Regions from separate parts of the Phyllobacterium sp. SL163 genome, predicted to be linked through region 1. Evidence: predicted binding sites of a transcription regulator. Region 1 holds the regulator's gene; each other region holds the start of a gene.

Evidence for each region. The regulator LexA, encoded in region 1, represses DNA repair genes until DNA is damaged. The targets are predictions, from matches to a motif close to TGTTCNNNNTGTGTTCNG.
Region 2: a site for LexA is predicted at 3,792-3,809, ahead of ACP7B1_RS20680 (glycosyl transferase family 2). Genes of this name have one in related genera too.
Region 3: a site for LexA is predicted at 3,144-3,161, ahead of ACP7B1_RS00645 (YifB family Mg chelatase-like AAA ATPase). Genes of this name have one in related genera too.

The regions. Positions count from the first base shown of each region.
Region 1 is NZ_JAFCVE010000003.1:168,040-174,353, reverse strand. Features, by position in the region: gene ACP7B1_RS07585 (ABC transporter substrate-binding protein) at 1-1,236, opposite strand, end outside; gene ACP7B1_RS07580 (substrate-binding domain-containing protein) at 1,657-2,685, shown strand; gene ACP7B1_RS07575 (GNAT family N-acetyltransferase) at 2,690-3,532, opposite strand; gene lexA (transcriptional repressor LexA) at 3,721-4,440, shown strand; gene ACP7B1_RS07565 (ComEC/Rec2 family competence protein) at 4,434-6,314, opposite strand, start outside.
Region 2 is NZ_JAFCVE010000009.1:235,018-241,331, forward strand. Features, by position in the region: gene ACP7B1_RS20655 (methyltransferase) at 1-583, shown strand, start outside; gene ACP7B1_RS20660 (S49 family peptidase) at 663-1,520, shown strand; gene ACP7B1_RS20665 (hypothetical protein) at 1,606-1,791, shown strand; gene ACP7B1_RS20670 (4-(cytidine 5'-diphospho)-2-C-methyl-D-erythritol kinase) at 1,798-2,682, shown strand; gene moaB (molybdenum cofactor biosynthesis protein B) at 2,685-3,227, shown strand; gene ACP7B1_RS20680 (glycosyl transferase family 2) at 3,231-3,737, opposite strand; gene ACP7B1_RS20685 (PA0069 family radical SAM protein) at 3,886-5,037, shown strand; gene ACP7B1_RS20690 (ribonuclease HII) at 5,174-5,833, shown strand; gene ACP7B1_RS20695 (F0F1 ATP synthase subunit B) at 5,902-6,314, opposite strand, start outside.
Region 3 is NZ_JAFCVE010000001.1:131,717-138,030, reverse strand. Features, by position in the region: gene ACP7B1_RS00655 (polyhydroxyalkanoate depolymerase) at 1-520, shown strand, start outside; gene ACP7B1_RS00650 (transglutaminase-like cysteine peptidase) at 843-1,466, shown strand; gene ACP7B1_RS00645 (YifB family Mg chelatase-like AAA ATPase) at 1,532-3,064, opposite strand; gene ACP7B1_RS00640 (MBL fold metallo-hydrolase) at 3,215-4,096, opposite strand; gene ACP7B1_RS00635 (LysR substrate-binding domain-containing protein) at 4,243-5,142, shown strand; gene gshB (glutathione synthase) at 5,139-6,080, opposite strand; gene ACP7B1_RS00625 (septal ring lytic transglycosylase RlpA family protein) at 6,236-6,314, opposite strand, start outside.

The DNA of each region.
Region 1 (6,314 bases):
CAGCTTTGCTTCCAGAAGCTCAAGGTTTTCGGCAGCGGTGCCATTGCCCGATAATGTATCGTGGACCGCACTCCAGAACATGTTGGACACTTCATTGTATTTCACCTTCGTCGGCGCCGAGGGGCGCGGAACGGAATTTTCAAACACCGGCTTCCAGTTTGGAATCAGCGGCTGCGCGGCGGCGATATCCTTGTCGTCATAGAGCGCCTTGATGGTCGGCATGCTGGCCTGGGAAATCGCCCGCGCCTTCTGCTGTGCGGGCGAACCGAGGAACAGCGCCAGCTTGATCGCCTCTTCGGGCGCCTTCGAATATTTTGAAACCGCCAGGTTCCAGCCGCCAAGCGTTGCAGCGGAGTTTTGGCCATCCTTGCCGCTCGGCAGGGGCGCCACGTCGAACTTGCCCTTGATGGCGCTGCCATCGGCCCCGGCCAGCGCATAGGCATAGGGCCAGTTGCGCATGAAAACGGAATTGCCGGTCTGCCAGACGCCGCGTGCTTCTTCCTCCGTGTAGGCGAGCACGCCCTTGGGCGAGATGGTATCGACCCAGCCCTTGGCGCGGTCGATGGCCGCTGCCGCTTCCGGATTGTTGATCGAAATCGTGCCGTCCGCCTCGACAATCTGCCCGCCGCCCGAGGATTTTACCCATTCGAGCGCGTTGCAGGTCAGGCCCTCATAGGCATTGGCCTGGAAGACAAAGCCATAAATGCTCTTGTTGCCGGCCGCCCGCTCGCCGTCCTGGATTTCCTTGGCGGTTGCCGCCATCTCGTCCCAGGTTTTCGGCACCGGCTTCTTGTACTTTTCCAGCAGGTCCTTGCGGTAGTAGAGCGCCGGGGCGTCGGTGAACATCGGCAAGGCGACCAGCTTGCCGCCGACGGTCTGGCTTTCGATGATCGACGGTATGTGCTGGTCGATGACGTCCTTGGCGGCTTCCTTCAGGTCGAGGAACTGGTCGGCCAGCTGCGGCGCCCAGATCACGTCGGTACGGTAGACGTCGATGTCGGTATTGCCGGCGGCGAGCCACAGCCGGTACTGGCCGAAATTGTCGGAACTGTTGGCTGGCATGGCAACGATGGACACCTTGTTGCCGGTTTCCTTCTCGAACTGGTCAAGCTGCTTGCGCAGGAACTCGCGTCCATTGCCGGTGTCGCCGGATACAATCGCCAGATTGGCGGCAAAAGCCCCTGAAGCCAGCAAGGTCGTGGTCAAAAGGGTCGCAATGAATGATTTGGCTTTCATGATTTCCTCCCAAAAATCTGACAGAATCGGCTGCCGTACATCGCAACGATGCTTGGCCCCTCTTCAAAAACTCCTCCTGAAGCGCTTTGGAAATCATTTGAAACATCAAAATTCAAAGCGCTTTGAATGAAAAATGACAAAGGCTCTTTCACCTGTCAAGCCGCAAATTGGCGGCACAAGCCAGACATCAAGGTAAACCGCATGGAGAAATGAATTATTATATATATGTTACAGTGCATTATACGGTATTGCTGAGAACGTGAATTCCGGGCTGCCGCCCTGTTGAAACAGCACTGCGCCGCTCGCGGATCACAATATCGCGAGCAATTTACCAAAGCGCTTTGAATTTAGCCTCTGGTTATGTTTATTATTTGGAGTCATATCTGCATTGCCTGAACAGACCGTACTGGATTGCTTGCCATGAAACTCAAGGAACTGGCTGAACAACTGGGCCTCTCGCAAACGACCGTCAGTCGCGCCCTGAACGGCTATCCTGAAGTCAACAAGGCGACGCGCGAACGCGTCAGCCAGGCGGCTCTCAAATTCGGTTACAGCGCCAATGCCAATGCCCGGCGCCTTGCCATCGGCCGCATCGGCGCCATCGGCATCCTGATGCCGCGCGACCGCAGCGAACGTTTCGGTCCGCACACCAGCGAGTTCTTTTCCGGTCTGGCCGAGCAGCTGTCGCAGCACGAAATGGACCTGCTGATGAGCCCGAGCATCAACAATGACGAGCTTGCGGCCTACCGGCGGCTGATTTCCAGCAAGCGCGTGGACGGCATCATCGTCACCGGCCCCACCCTGATGGACGAGCGGGTTGCCATGCTGACGGAAGCGAAATTTCCCTTTGTGCTGCACGGGCGAACCAATATCGCCGCCCCGCATGCCTGGCTCGATATCGACAATGCCGGCGCCTTCCGGCAGGCGGCATCGCACCTGATCGATCTCGGCCACCGGCATATCGCGATGATCGACGGGCTGAAGGGCCACACCTTTTCCGAACACCGCGAAATGGGTTATCGCGAAGCATTGCTGGAGCGCGGCATTGCCGTCGATCCGCGCTTCATCGTGCATGAGCGTTTTTCCGACGAAACCGGTTTTCATGAGGCGCAGCGGCTTTTGTCCTATACGCCGCATCCGACCGCCATTCTCGCCGGCTCGATGATGACGGCGCTCGGCATTTTCCGCGCCATCCGTTCAAAAGGCTACGAACTCGGCAAGGAAGTTTCGGTGATCGCCCATGACGACGTGTTCCCCTATCTCAATGCCAGCAACATGGTCCCCGCCATGACCACCACCCGGTCGTCGATCCGCTCCGCCGGGTCGCGTATCGCCGAACTGCTGGTGCGCGTCCTTGACGGCGAGCCGGTCGAGAACATCCACGAGATATGGCCGGTCGAACTCATCCTGCGCCAATCGAGCGGTCCGCCCGTCGCCCCGCGCCGGTGAGTGCCTAGCCCAATTCGAAGGTTGTGATGCCAAAAATCCGGTCGAGCGGCAATTCGGGCGCCGGTCCGCGATACATGCGTGCGGTTTCGAACACCGGCGCCAGACCGTACCGGTCGCACAGGCGCCGCGCGGCCCCATTGGTCCCGGGAATATCCAGAAAGACCTGTGCATCCCCGGCCTTTGCTGCGAGCGATTGAAACAGCCGGTCGGCGATCTCTTCGGTTTCGGCAAACAAGGGACCGATTTTGCAACCCTCGCGGCATGCGCGCACGACGCCATACCCCGCGATTTTTCCGTCGGCAATGCAGGCCAGGCCGTGGCGCGAGCCGGACGGGCCGAGCCAGGCACGGATAAACGATTCCCGTGGTTCGGGATTGAATTGACGGTCATAGGCGGCGACGGCGCCGATCCATTGCGCATCGATGGCGACGATATCGTCGCTGACGGGTGCCCTGCAGCCGGGGGCGCCGCCATAGCGGTAATTCGCATGGGCATAGACAAACCCCGACTTCCGATAGTTTTCCTGCTGGGCAACGACACCATCAAGGCCGATGGTCTGTCCGGCAAATCCGCTCAGCACATCCTGCCAGAGCGACCAGCCGAAACCCAGCCCGCGCGATTGCGGACGCACCATGTAGAAGCCGAGAAAGCCGTAGTCTCTCGCATAGCGGACCAGCGAGACCGCTGCCGTCAGTTCATCATTGACCTCAAGCACGTGATAGCCTTTGGGGTCCGCGGCCCAGAATGCGTCCGCATCGTCCAAACCGGGGTTCCAGCCCTCGGCAGCTGCCCAGTCGATGATGGTGTCAAGGTCCTGGCGCTCGGCGATTCGGATGAAAGCTGTCATGATATTGTGATATCCAGTTGGAAACCGACGGAACAGTACCCTGAACGGGTGCATTTCTGCCCCCACATGCTTCGTAACCAAGCTTCCAGCATTGCCGCAACGGAATATTAAGCACTTGTAGAACAATGCTGGAACAGATAGTGTTTGTTCTGGTTTTGTTTTTCCGATTCCCTGCTAAAGGATCGCCGATGCTCACGCGTAAACAACATGAACTTCTTCTCTTCATTCATGAGCGTCTGAAGGAGACGGGCATTCCGCCATCCTTCGACGAAATGAAGGATGCGCTGGATCTGGCCTCCAAATCCGGCATTCACCGGCTGATCACTGCGCTGGAAGAGCGCGGCTTCATTCGCCGGCTTGCGAACAGGGCACGTGCGCTGGAAGTCCTGCGCCTGCCGGACTCCATCGCACCCGGCCTCAACAGCCAGAGAAAGTTCGAGCCGAGTGTCATCGAGGGCAGTCTCGGACGTAATGTTGCGCCGCCCAAACCGCAGCCGCGCGCCTCCAACGACATGGATATGCCTGCCAATGTCAGCATTCCGGTCATGGGCCGGATTGCCGCCGGTGTGCCGATTTCCGCGATCCAGAACCAGACCCACATGCTGAGCCTTCCGCCTGATATGATCGGCAGCGGTGAACATTATGCGCTTGAGGTCAAGGGCGACTCGATGATCGAAGCGGGCATTTTTGATGGCGATACCGTCGTCATCAAGCGCGGCGACACCGCAAGCCCAGGCGAAATCATCGTTGCGCTGGTCGATGATGAGGAAGCCACGCTCAAGCGGTTCCGCCGCAAGGGTGCCTCGATTGCCCTGGAAGCCGCCAACCCTGCCTATGAAACGCGGATTTTCGGACCGGACCGCGTGCGGGTGCAGGGCAAGCTCGTCGGCCTGATCCGCCGTTACTGATCGGCCGCCGCGTCCCGTTCGGCATTGTCCGGGATGCCTTCGATCGCGTGGGCCTTGCGTGAACGCTCCGGCCGGTTGCGCGCCGCATTGGAATGGATGCGGTACGTGTTCCAGGGTCGGTCGGGCGGACCGATCGCCCAGGTCAGGCGGGCCGACTGCCCCCTTTGCTCCATCGCTTCTACGGCTTTCGATAGATCCGTCACGTCACCCTGCCCTTGCCCGCCGGAACCGAACCGGATTTCCGCAGCACCGTTCAGGGCGAGATCGCGGCGCGTGATCACCATCGGGCCGGGAACGGGGCAACCGGTGTTCACACCGGCAAAGCCCAGCACGACGATGTTTCCCTCGCTGCAGGCGGGGTTCCTTTGCGCGGGATCATCCGTATAGGCGATGATGAGACCGCCCGGTTCGCGCGCCAGGCAGAGCTTTCCGGCGCATTCGAAGGCACCCTCCGCTGCCTCTTTGCCGATCCGCGCCGGTTTGACGATCTGTTCCAGCCCAAAACCCTGCCGCCAGTTGTTTAACGTGAAGGCGCCGCCCTGCGGGCGATTGATCATCAATGCCGCGCCATTGCGCACACCGGCCAGCCGGCCATCCTCCGACAGGACGATATCCGGCGGCGCTGTGCGTGCCATGATCAGGATGGCCGCAGCAAACAGCGGCAGGCTGCACAGACGCAACCACGACGTCGTGAGAAGCAGGATCACAAGTGCCACGCTCATCAGGATAAGGCTCGGCTGCGGCATCGGACCGAGATTACCCGAGGGCGAGAGTGCGGCAACGTGATGGGCGATGAACACCACCAGCTTGATGCCGCGTTCCATGACGGCGAACGGCAGGAAATCCAGATCGAACGGCATCAGCAACAGCGCCAATACGGCGAAGGGCATGACCAGCACCGAGACCACGGGCAAGGCAAAGGCGTTGCCGATCAGCCCGAGCGGTGCGGTATTGTTGAAATGATAGGCGGCAAAGATCGCACTGGCCGAACCGGCGACCAGGGATGTCAGCGCGACATCACTGATATGATCGCCGATCTTACCGGGCAGCCGCAACAACAGGTTGTTGCCGGAGGCACGCCGCGCGGTCCGGCCGGCCCTGCGCGGCGACCACCAGCCGTAGAATGCGATCAGTGCGGCGGTGGCCGAGTACGACATCTGGAAGCTTGGTCCCATCACCTCGTGCGGCGCGATGGCAATGGTTACCAAGGCGGCCAGGGCAACATTGCGCAATGACAAGGCAGCCCGGTCCACGGTCATGGCGACAAGCATGACTGCCAGCATGACAAAGCTGCGCTGGGCCGCCACGTCGATCCCCGAGAGCAGCAGATAGAATGCCGATGCCAGCAGCGCTGCGCATGCCGAAAATTTCTTGATGGGATAGCGCGCGGCAAAGTCCGGAAAGAAGGCCATGCATGCACGCAGCGAGCCGATGACGATCCCGGCCACGAGCGCCATGTGCAATCCAGAAATGGAGAGGATATGCGACAGGCCGCTCAGCCGCATGGCGTTGTTGGTGGCCTCGCTGATGCCATCGCGCTGGCCGGTGATCAGCGATGCGGCGATGGCACCGGCTTCTCCAGGTATATGACTGAGGATACGATCAGTGAGTGCCTGGCGCATCGCAGCGACGGCAAACAGCGTTCTGGTTGTCAAATCAGCCGGTTCCGGCAGAGAGGCTGCTTCGGGCCTGCCAAGAAAGAAGCCGCTGCCGCCGATGCCCCTGTAGTAATTGTGGAAGGCAAAGTCGTAATTGCCTGATCGCACGGGACCGGATGGCGGGCGCAGATGCACCAGACCGCGCAGCCCGCTGCCTATGGCAGCTTCAGGTGGCAAGGCTCGGGCCGATACAACCAGCCTTGCCGGGGCATAGCG
Region 2 (6,314 bases), on a different contig from region 1:
CGCGCGCTGCAGCAAGGCCAAGGCGGTCTTGATCGAGCGTTCCGATTTCATGGCCGACTTTGCCCGCAGATCGCTCGCTCTGCCAGAAAATGCCGCCATCGCTGCCCGTACCGAACTTGTGCAGGCGGATGTCACCCTGACCGGCAAGGCACGGGTTGCGGCAGGGCTTGCCGACAATAGCTTTGACTTCGTGATCATGAACCCGCCCTTCAACCGGCCCACCGACCGCGCAACGCCCGATCCGGTGAAGGCGGAAGCCCATGTCATGACCGACGGCATGATGGAGCAATGGATCCGCACGGCCGCTGCCATCGTCAAACCCGGCGGCGCGCTGGCCATCATCGCCCGCCCGGCTTCGATAGCCGAACTGCTCGACGCCTTGCAGCGCCGCTTCGGCGGGTTGATTATCGTGCCGGTGCAGCCAAGACCACAGGACGCGGCCATCCGTATCATCATCCGGGGAATTCGCGGCAGCCGTGCCGGCCTTACGCTTGCTCCTGCCCTGATCATGCATCATGAGACCGGCAACGGCTTTACCGAGCGTGCAACGGCGATAAACAATGGCCTGACGTCACTTTTGTAGCATTTTCCGCACGGTGCCATTGTGATTTGATGTGCACCGCTTACATGCGCATGACCTGAAAGCATCAAAGGAGAAAGCATTGGCCCGATTGATCCGAAAATTGCTGCCGCGCCGCTGGCGCCCCGATTTCGTGGAGATACCGGTGGTTCGCCTGCACGGCGCCATCATGTCTGGCGGTGGTCAATTCCGGCAAAATCTTTCCCTTGCATCCGTCGCATCGGTTCTGGAAAAAGCCTTTGACGACAAGGATTCGCCAGCGGTGGCGATTTCGGTCAATTCGCCGGGCGGTTCTCCGGTACAGTCGCGGCTGATTTACCGGCGCATCCGTGACCTGGCAGCCGAAAAGAACAAGAAGGTCTATGTCTTCGTCGAGGACGTCGCGGCCTCCGGCGGCTATATGATCGCCGTTGCCGGTGACGAGATCATTGCCGATCCGTCATCGATCGTCGGCTCGATCGGCGTTGTCTCGGCAAGTTTCGGCTTTACGGAACTGATCAAGAAGATCGGCGTGGAACGGCGCGTCTATACGGCAGGAAAGAACAAGGCGACGCTCGACCCCTTCAAGCCGGAAAACAAGGCTGATATCGAACATCTGAAGGCGTTGCAGCTGGAAATCCATGACACCTTCATCGCTCTGGTCAAGGAACGGCGCGGCGACAAGCTGAGCGACAGCGCCGATCTCTTCACCGGCCAGTTCTGGACGGGAACACGCGGCGTTGAACTCGGTCTGGTCGACGGTCTTGGCGACATGCGCTCCTATCTCCAGTCGCAATATGGCCCCAAAACCAAGCTAAAACTGATCTCGCAGCCGCGCGGCCTGTTCGGGCGCAGAATTCCATCCGCCAGCGTGCAGATCGAAGGGCTTGGCAGCGGTTTGGCCAATGGGCTGATGGACGCAGCCGAGGAACGGGCGCTCTGGTCGCGTTTCGGCCTGTAAACCGGCGCAGGATTTTTTGGCAAGGCCGGAACTCCGTGCTATGAATGCGGACAGGAATGATATCGGTAGTTGAGGGTTACAGACGATGCCACAATTGATCTTTTTTGCTCTTGTCGGCGCCGCCGCCTATTACGGCTATCGTTCGTTCAAGAAGGAAGCACAGCGCGTCTCGCAGCGCGTGCGCGAGGCCGAAAAAGAGGCACAAAATCGTGCACAGGGAACACTGGTCCAGGATCCCGAAACCGGTGAATACCGCCTGCGCAAAGACTGAGCGTCCATGCTTGCCAGTCCTGACCATACAATCAGCCTGACCGCCCCGGCCAAGATCAATCTCGCGTTGCATGTAACCGGCAGACGTGACGACGGCTACCATCTGCTCGACAGTCTCGTCGTGTTTGCCCGTTTCGGCGACCGGTTGAGCGTGACGAAAGCGGCGGCGGATTCCTTCACCCTGTCCGGTCCCTACGGCATGGGGCTTCCCGCCGACGATACGAACCTGGTGCTGCGGGCGCGGGACGCCCTGCGCCGGCGGTATGGCAGGCAGGCAACGCCCGTCGCCATCCATCTGGAAAAACATCTCCCTGTCGCCTCCGGCATCGGCGGCGGCTCCAGCGATGCTGCTGCTGCCCTGCGCGCTCTGGCAGCCCTCTGGGCTATCGATGCCAGCCTGACGGACCTGGCCGCACTCGGCCTGCCGCTGGGTGCCGACGTGCCGATGTGCCTGCACGGCGAGGCGCTGATCGCACGCGGCATCGGCGAAGAGATCGAGCGCATCGCAACCTTTCCGCGCCTGCCCATGGTCCTCGTCAACAATGGGGTGACGGTGTCGACACCGCAGGTCTTTTCCGCGCTGACCCGCCGCGACAATCCTCCCTTGCCCGCGCTGCCTCCCCTGACATGCCTTGCGGAAGTTTGCACCTATCTTCGGCAGACGGACAACCATCTTTTCGCAGCCACGCAAAAGCTTGCGCCCTCGATCAATGGCAGCATGCAGGCATTGCTGGACACCAACCCGTTGCTCGCGCGCATGTCCGGCTCGGGCGGCACCTGCTTTGCACTCTACAGCGATGACGCGGCGGCTGATGCAGCCGCAATGCGGTTGCGCCAAAGCCAGCCCGCGTGGTTTGTCGTCGCCACCAGCAGCACAATGGAAGGGAGCTGATCTTGGCCCGCATTGACGAGACACGCCCCTTTGTACCCGTCGGGATTGCCGTGCTGACTGTTTCCGATACGCGCACGCTCGATGACGACAAATCCGGCACGACGCTGGCCGACCGCATCACGGCAGCAGGACACCGCCTGGTGGACCGCGCCATCGTGACCGATGACCGCGAAGCGATACGCGACAAGGTGCTTGCCTGGTCGAACAGCCCCGATGTGGACGTGGTCATCACCACAGGCGGTACGGGCTTTACCGGCCGGGATGTGACGCCTGAAGCGCTGGAGCCGATCTTCGAAAAGCGCATGGACGGCTTTTCCGAGGTGTTCCACCGCATTTCGTACGACAAGATCGGCACGTCGACCATCCAGTCCAGGGCAACCGGCGGCGTGGTCAATGCAACATTCGTTTTCGTGCTGCCGGGCTCACCCGGCGCCTGCAAGGATGCCTGGGATAATATTCTCCAGTTCCAGCTCGACTACCGCCACATGCCCTGCAATTTCGTCGAGATCATGCCCCGGCTGGACGAACATCTCAAACGGGGCTGACAGTTACTTCGCCGCGCCGGGAATAATCTCCGCCCGCAGACGCTTCATGGCGAGACCACGCGCCAGGTCCGCCGCACTCTTGCCCGGAGCCGACAAAGCCATCGCCTGACGCTTTGAAATCAGCAGCCCATTGGCCAGAGGATTTCCGGGCGCGAAAACCCGCGCGAAGAACGGCTTCCGATGCGCGTGGGAACGGGTGAAACAGGCTGGGCCCTGCATGCGTTCCACATGAAGGGAGACAGCCTCGATCCAGCCGTCGATCAATCGCGCACCGGGTTCGATGAACAAAATCCAGTCGCTGCGCGCGCGGCGCAGACCGTCGATCAATGTCTGGTCCTGCAGGAAAATACACCCGGCCGCATCGGCCACGCGGTGGGTCTGGTCGGTCGAGCCGTGATCGATGACGATGACATCGCTCAACACACCTTCGACAGCTCCGCCCACCAGTCCGCCGAGCGTTCTGGCCAAGGGTTCATCGGCATTGCGGGTTTCGATCAGGACGGAAATCATTCATTTCAGTTATAGTATTATTATTGAAATTTCCATCATCCTTTTTCAGCAGATTGTTCTTGCTTTGTTCTCATAATTTGCTAGGAATACATTCATGTTGCGACGGTATGAGCGACTCAGTCTCGCTCCGGTCTCAAGGAGAATGTCAATGAACATCATGGTACAGGCGGACAAGGCCGCTTTCGGGCAAGGCCGGGCCGAACATGCCAATGTGCTGGTCGACGAAGCCGGGTTGCGGATCGACCATGGACGCCGGCGTGGACGCGGCGCAGGCATGAACCCATCCGGGCGTTTCGAGCCGGAAACGCGCCATGTCTTTGACGATGGCTGGGAGACAATCGAGGACTTGCCCGCCTTCAAGACCGAAGTGCAGATCGAGAAGCCGCGCACCATCATCACACGCAATGACTCGCCGGATGTCGGATTCGATCGCTCGATCAATCCCTATCGCGGTTGCGAGCATGGCTGCATCTATTGCTTCGCCCGGCCCACCCACAGCTATATGGGCCTGTCAGCCGGTCTCGATTTTGAATCGAAACTGTTTGCCAAGCCCGATGCCGCCAGGATGCTCGACCGCGAACTGTCCAAACCGGGTTATACCGCCAAGACCATCGCTATCGGCACCAATACGGATCCCTATCAGCCGATCGAGAAGAAGTGGCGCATCATGCGCGAGATTCTGCAGGTGCTCGAAGAGCATCAGCACCCAGTCGGCATCGTCACCAAATCGGCGCTGATCATGCGTGATATCGATATTCTCGCCCGCATGGCCGAGAAAGGTCTTGTCAAGGTCTGCCTTTCTGTCACGACGCTGGACGGCAAGCTCGCCCGGACGATGGAACCGAGGGCCTCAACCCCGACGCGGCGGCTGCAAGCGCTGCGTGCACTCTCCGACGCGGGCATTCCGACGGGAACCCTGGTGGCCCCGATCATTCCGGGTCTCAATGATCACGAGATCGAGCGCGTGCTTGACAGCGTGTATGCCATGGGTGCGCGCGAAGCCGGCTATGTGCTCCTGCGCCTGCCGCTCGAGGTCAGTCCCATCTTCAAGGAATGGCTGCTGCGCAACTACCCGGACCGGTATCGCCATGTTCTTTCCCTCGTGCGCTCCATGCGCGGCGGCAAGGATTACGATGCGGAATGGGGCAAGCGCATGCGCGGCGACGGTCCCTATGCCTGGCAGATCGGACGCCGGTTCGAAATCGCCGCCAAGCGCCTCGGCATCAATCTCGCCAAGCGCCGTCTGCGCACCGACCTGTTTGTGCCAACCGCAGGCAGCGAACAGTTGTCGCTGTTTTAACCAATCAAACGGGTCTCCGACCTGTTTCTGAAAATCCGTCGAGCGCCCCCCATCCCGCTGACGGAAGTCCCGATGCCTACCCCATCCGCATCGGGGCCTTGCAGAGAATCAGAACGAATGCGAGTCTCGCCGCAACATGGCCCGATTGCGTTCTGATTCTCTGCTTCTTCCTCTCGATACCGGCAAACCCGATTTTGCGACGGAGCGCCGGCTCATGCGCGATGGCGTGCCTTTTGTCGTGGGGATCGACGAAGCCGGTCGCGGGCCACTAGCAGGCCCTGTTGTCGCTGCGGCGGTCATCCTTGATCCCGAGCGGATTCCCGATGGTCTTGACGATTCAAAACGCCTGACCGCCAGGAAGCGCGCGGAATTGTTCGATATCATTTTGCAGACAGCGCTGGCGTCGGGTATTGCCAGTGTCGCCGCGCCGGCAATCGATGCGACAGATATTCTGAAAGCCGCGCTGGAGGCCATGCGCCGCGCCACCTGCGGCCTTTCCATCCTGCCGGGCCACGCGCTCATCGACGGGCGGGATGTGCCGCGCGGCCTTCCCTGCCCCGGTACGGCGATGATCAAGGGCGACCAGCGTTCGGTCTCCATTGCCGCGGCCTCCATTCTCGCCAAGGTCAGCCGCGACCGGATGATGGCGCAGGCCGGCCGCCACTACCCGGCCTATGGACTTGAGACCCATGCGGGCTACGGAACAGCGTTTCATCGCAGCGCGATGCTAACCCACGGACCAGTGGTTGGCCTGCACCGCTTCAGTTTCGCACCGCTGAAGAACCGGGACGTTTAGGGCGGGGCCACGCGCCCAAAAGAAAAAGCCGCCTTGCGGCGGCTTTCTCAAATTCCATTTGCCCTCAATCAGTTCAGGCGGGTCTTCACTTCGCTCAAGGAAGATTTGAACAGGTCGGCCGATGTCTTGGCGTCAACCTTGTCCTTGAGGATACGGCCAGCAGCGGCAACAGCGATATCGACTGCGGAAGCGCGAACGTCGTTGACGGCCTCGGTCTCGGCCTGGGCGATCTTCTGCTCGGCAAGCTTGTTGCGGCGCGCAACGTACTCTTCCGTCTTCTGCTTGGTTTCCTCAATGATCGCATGGGCTTCGCGCTGAGCTGCGGCAACGATCTCGCCAGCTTCCTTTTCGGCTTCCTTGCGCTTGCGCTGATACTCGGCCAGCAGCGACTGCGCTTCCTCACGCAGGCGGCGGGCTTCTTCCAGCTCGTCGCGGATACGCTCGGCACGGCCGTCAAGCGACTTGCCGACAACGCCCGGAA
Region 3 (6,314 bases), on a different contig from region 1:
CCTGCAGCTTTCCGGCTTCATGAGCATGAATCTTGATCGCCACATCACGGCGCACAAGGAATTCTTCATGCATCTGGTCAAGGAAGATGGCGATTCCGCCGACAAGCACCGCGAGTTCTACGACGAGTATCTGGCGGTAATGGATCTGACTGCGGAATTCTACCTGCAGACGGTCGATACGGTTTTTGTCCGCCACGCCCTGCCCAAGGGTGAGATGACCCACCGGGGCAAGCTGGTCGATCCCGCCTCGATCCGCACCGTTGCGCTGCTGACGGTCGAGGGCGAGAACGATGACATCTCTGGTGTCGGGCAGACCAAGGCCGCCCAAACGCTGTGTGTGAACATCCCTGACGCCATGCGCATGCATCATCTGCAGGCCAAGGTCGGCCATTACGGCGTGTTCAACGGATCGCGTTTCCGTGCTGAAATTGCACCACGTATTGTCCAATTCGTTAACGACCATGCGCAGGCCAACCGCAAGAGCAATGTCACCCCGATCGGTAAACGCGCACGCAGCTGAACACGCCGTTCAAATATCAGACAGCCATGCCGGAAGACTGAATCTTCCGGCAGTTTTGTTTCGAGATTCAATAAAACACAATGAATTCAGATCGCTACTGACATGGCCGCGTACCTTCCGCAGGCGGTCAGCAAGGGCGTCATCGTCCTGCGGTTGTGAGCCGCCGCCGCGTACAACCTTCAAATTTTCGTCAAAATCTAGGAAGTTCAAATTTTAACCATATATTAACAATGGCGGGATCGTGGCGCCATTGTGATTGACTCATATCCCTCCCGGCCATTAACGTTTTGTTAACGAAGGCTGGTTGGGTTCGGAGTAAAGCATGTTCGGAGCGGTAAAGATTTTGAGGTCGATGGGGGTCGCGGCGGCACTTTTCGCTGGCGCACTCATCGCAAATTCCGCCTCCGCAGCTGAAGCTTTCATGCAGACCGGCGGTCTGACATCCCAGCCGATCGGCCATTACGAATTCTGCAAGCGCCTGCCGGATGAGTGCTCGATCCGCAGCCGCAATGTTGCGCCGGCCAAGATGACGCGTGATTTCTGGGAGCTGATCGTCAACGTCAACAGCCACGTGAACCAGACGGTCAAGCCATTGACGGACATGGAAATTTACGGCGTTGAGGAATATTGGGGCTATCCCGACAAGGTCGGCAATGTCGGCGATTGCGAAGACTATGTCCTGGAAAAGCGCCGTGAACTGATGCAGGCGGGCGTTTCCCCGGCTGATCTGCTGATCACTGTTGTGCGCAAGCCCGATGGCGAAGGCCATGCGGTTCTGACGGTGCGCACCGACACTGGCGATTTCATCCTCGACAACCTTGCCGACAGCGTCAAGAACTGGTCGGAAACCGAATATACCTACCTGAAGCGCCAGGCCACCAACAACACCGGCCGCTGGGTCAGCATCGAAGCCCCAAGCAATATTCTGGTCGGGTCGGTTCACTAAACCACCACCAAAAGGCAATCAAGACATGCCGGACCACCAAGGTCTGGCATTTGCTTTTGTACATTTCACGCCGCCTCGTTGGCTGCGTCCTGTGCCATCCGGTAGGAAATAGCCTCAGCCACGTGAATGCGCCCAACGGCTTCGGCCCCGTCAAGGTCGGCCAATGTCCGCGCCACCTTGAGAATCCGGTGATAGCCGCGTGCGGAAAAGCGCATCTGTTCGGCAGCCTGCTGCAGCAGTGCCTGGCCGGGCTTGTCTGGTCGGGAAACCTCTTCGATCAACGCCGCGGGGCAATGGGCGTTCACTGTCACGGCGGGCGATCCCATTTGTTCGTAGCGGCGCCTCTGTAGGTCCCGGGCGCGGGCAACGCGCAGTGCGACCGATGCGCTGCTTTCGGAAACGGGGCGGCGGATGAGATCGGCGGCACTGACGGCGGGAACGTCGATGCGAAGGTCGATGCGGTCAAGCAGCGGACCCGAAATGCGGGCCTGGTAATCCTGGCGGCAGCGTGGCCCCCGGGCGCAGCGGTGTCCCGGTTCTCCGGCCATGCCGCAGCGGCAGGGGTTCATGGCGGCCACGAGCTGGATTTGCGCCGGATAGGAAATACGGTGATTGGCGCGGGCGATCATGCATTCTCCGCTTTCCAGCGGCTGGCGCAGGGAATCGAGCACCTGGGGCGCGAATTCGGGAAATTCATCCAGAAACAGCACGCCGCGATGGGCGAGGGAGACTTCACCGGGGCGGGCGCGCATGCCGCCGCCGACCATCGCCGCCATGGAGGCGGAATGGTGCGGTGCCCGGAACGGCCGCCGGTCGGTGAGTCTGCCGCCCGGCAATTCACCAGCGACCGAAGCAATCATCGACACCTCGAGCAATTCGTGCGGCAGCAGCGGCGGCAGGATGGACGGAAGCCGCTGCGCGAGCATGGACTTTCCCGCGCCGGGCGGTCCGATCATGAGGAGGTTATGGCCGCCCGCAGCGGCAATCTCCAGCGCGCGCCGGGCGCCTTCCTGTCCTCTGATATCGCTCAGATCGGGCAGATCGGCTGCATTGGTCTGCAGGCACGGTTCAGGGCGCGATAGCACCTGATGGCCGCGAAAATGATTGGCGAGACTGATCAGGCTGCGCGGCGCCAGAATATCGATCTGCGCGCCCGCCCAGGCAGCCTCGGGTCCGCAGGGGGCGGGGCAGATCAGGCCGCGCTCCTGCCGGTTGGCGGAGATCGCGGCAGGAAGAACCCCGGCCACATGGGTGATCGTGCCATCGAGCGACAGTTCGCCGAGAACGACGTAGGCGTCCAGCACATCGGCGGGAATGGCGCCGAGCCCCGCCATCAGGCCCATGGCGATCGGCAGGTCGTAATGGCTGCCTTCCTTGGGCAGGTCCGCCGGCGCGAGGTTGACGGTGACCTTCTTGGGCGGCAGGGACAGGCCGGAGGCATGCAGCGCCGCCTGCACGCGCTCGCGGCTTTCAGCCACGGCCTTGTCGGGCAGGCCCACAATATGGATTCCCATTTTGCCGGGGGCGATCATCACCTGCACATCGACAGGCTGGGCCTCAATGCCCTGAAATGCGACGGTGCGTACGCGGGTGACCATCAATCGTTCCCTAAAATACCGCATCTAAAAAATGAACAATGCCAATAACGGCACCTCATCACAATTTGCGTGGCATGACAAGAACGTTAGGAGAACAACCGGCCCGCACCGGGGATGGAATTCGGCGCGATGCGGTTCAGCCGGGGACCATCAGCCCCATTTCATCTCGCCCTTGGCGACCTTGGCGCCCAGTTCAAGCGATGAGACATCGAGCAGGTCGGGGTAATGCGCCTTCATGGCGGAGATCAGTTCGCCGCTGGTCTTGGCTTTCCCGGCTTCCGTGTTGAACGTCTCGAGATAGTTCCGGGTGAATTTTACCGCCGCAAGTCCCTGCGGGGCACCGGCAACCTGATGCGACGGCACGACGATCCGGGGATTGCGCGCCGCCATTTCATCAAGCACGGCAATCCACTTCTTCCGGTCTTCCACGGCCGGCTCGTCCGCAACCCAGACATGGACGCCTGACGAAACCAGCACACCGCCGAAAACCGCTTCAAGCCCGGGCACCCAGAGATAGCGGCGATCCTTCATATCCTTGATGGTGACGATCTCGATCCTGTTTCCCTCCAGGTCGAGCGAGGACAGGTCTGAGGCTTCCGGAATGACGACATCCGCCAGCACCTTCGGTCCATTGTCCTTGAGCTGCGGCCCCCAGACGTCGAGCTTGCCCTGCACGTTGCCCTTGATGGCGTCCACGGTGGCGTGCGCCGCAAGGACTTTTGCCTTGGGGAAGGCATCGACGATGGGACGCAGGCCAAAATAGTAATCGGGGTCGCTGCAGCTGATGTAAATCGTTGTCAGGGTCTTGCCGGTCGCCTTGATCGCATCGGCAACCGCGCGTCCATCGGAGAGTGTGAACCCGCCATCGAGCAGGATCGCTTCCTTCTCGCCGGTCAGGAGCACCGGGGTGCGGCGGAAACCGTTCTCATCCGCCTGGAAATAGGTCCATGTCAGCGCGGAAGCGGCCCTGGCCGCAATGGCGCCCAGCGGCTGCAGGGCCGCCACGGCACCGGCTGCCAGAAGGGATTTCATCGTATCGCGTCGTGTCAGAAGGGTTCGCACGTCTCGGTCCTCGCTCGGTTTCTCACTGTGGGGCGTATAGTGACATGGACGAGTTTCTTGAAAAATCCCGATCAAAATGACAAACTATATGATTATTTCGTATAATAAGGCGTGTCATGCCCGCGGTCAGTTTCAACAGGTTCATCTATTTCGTCACCGTGGTGGATATGGGATCGTTCACCGCCGCCGCCGACCGGCTGGGTGTCGCCAAGGCCGTCGTCAGCCATCAGGTGTCGAAACTGGAGGAGGAACTTGGCACGGCGCTCCTGATCCGCACGACACGGCGGCTGCGGACGACGGAGGCGGGGCGGCGTTTCTACGAACGTTGCATCGTCGTCCTGCGCGAGGCTGAAAACGCGATCGAGGAGGTGTCGTCCGAGACCGGAACACCTGTCGGGACCCTGATGCTGACAGCGCCGCTGGATTATGGCGCAAAGGTCGTGGCGCCGGCACTGGCGCTTTATCTTCAGTGCCATCCGCAGATGCAGGCCGATCTCACCTTCACCGATGTCAAATTCGATCTGGTCGACAATGAGCTTGATCTCTCGATCCGCGTCGGCTGGCTGGAGGATTCCAGCGCGCAGGCCCGGCGGATCGGCACGTTCGAGCAGCATCTCGTCTGTTCGCCCGCCTATGCCGGGCAGATCGGTCGCGTTGCGCATCCCTGCGCGCTCGAAGCGGCGAAATGGATCGCCAACGGGGCGCTGAAGGAACCGTTGCGCTGGCTGTTTGCCAAAGGCGATGAAAAGGTGGTTGTGACGGGCAAGTCCGTTGTCAGCGCTAACGGCACCGAGGCAAGCTATGTCTGCGTCCTCGCCGGTATCGGGCTCGCCGTCATGCCGGACTACCAGGTGGTGCAGGATATTGCGGCCGGCCGGCTCGTGCGCCTGCTGCCCGGCTGGTCATTGCCGGCGGGCGGCATTCACGCGGTCTATCCGCCGGCCAAATACAGGCCTGCGCGCGTGCGCGCCTTTGTCGATATCCTTGAGGCGATGGAACGGGAACGGCGCAGTTAGCGCCGCTTGGCCTCGACAGCGTCCCAGAACAGCGCGGCGATATCGGCACCGCCGAAGCGCTTGACTTCGCGTATGCCCGTGGGCGACGTCACGTTGATTTCGGTCATGTAGTCGCCGATGACATCGATGCCGACGAGAATGAAGCCGCGCTCGCGCAGGGAAGGGCCGATGCGCGTGCAGATCTCGCGCTCGCGTTCCGTCAGTTCGGTCTTCTCGGCCCGCCCGCCCACATGCATGTTGGAGCGTGCATCGCTTTCCGATGGCACGCGGTTGATCGCACCGACCGGCTCGCCGTCGATCAGGATGATGCGCTTGTCACCGGCCCGCACGTCCTTGAGATAGCGCTGTGCAATGATCGGCTCGCGGAACATCTGGCCGAACATTTCCAGCAGCGATGTCAGGTTGCGGTCGCCATCGGCAAGATGGAACACGCCGGCGCCGCCATTGCCGTAGAGCGGCTTGAGGATGATGTCGCCGAACTCCTTGCGGAAGGCCACGATCTCCTGCGGATCCTTGGTGATCAGCGTATCGGGCATGAGGTCGGGGAATTCGGTGACGAAGATTTTTTCCGGGCTGTTGCGTACCCAGGCCGGATCGTTGACGACAAGCGTTTTCGGATGGATGCGCTCGAGCAGATGCGTTGTTGTGATATAGTTCATGTCAAAGGGCGGGTCCTGCCGGAGCAGCACCACATCCATCTCGGACAGGTCGCGGGAAACCGGTTCACCCAGGGTGAAGTGGTCGCCTTCCACATCGCGGACCTGCAGTTCTTCCACCCGCGCGCGAACGATGCCGTCGCGCATGCTGAGCCGGTCCGGCGTATAGTGATAGAGCTTGTGGCCGCGGGCTTGCGCCTCGAGGCACAGGGCAAAGCTCGTATCACCTGCGATGCGGATCGAATTGATATGGTCCATCTGGACCGCGACTTTCAATGCCATGGAACGTCCCCCGACAGGATTAGGAGTGCTGACATGGCGATGTCACGTTCAATGGTCAAGGTCAATCCTGCACCGCGATCAAGATATTGTGGAGGGCAGGATAGCGCGAAGAGGCCGCATCCCTGCCTTCCGGCGGGGATGCGCGGGAAGGTCTATCAGAGCTTGGCCATGCAGATATTGGTATGGCCCGCGCCAACGAAACCCAGACGGTTTGCAGCGCCCTTGGAAAGATCG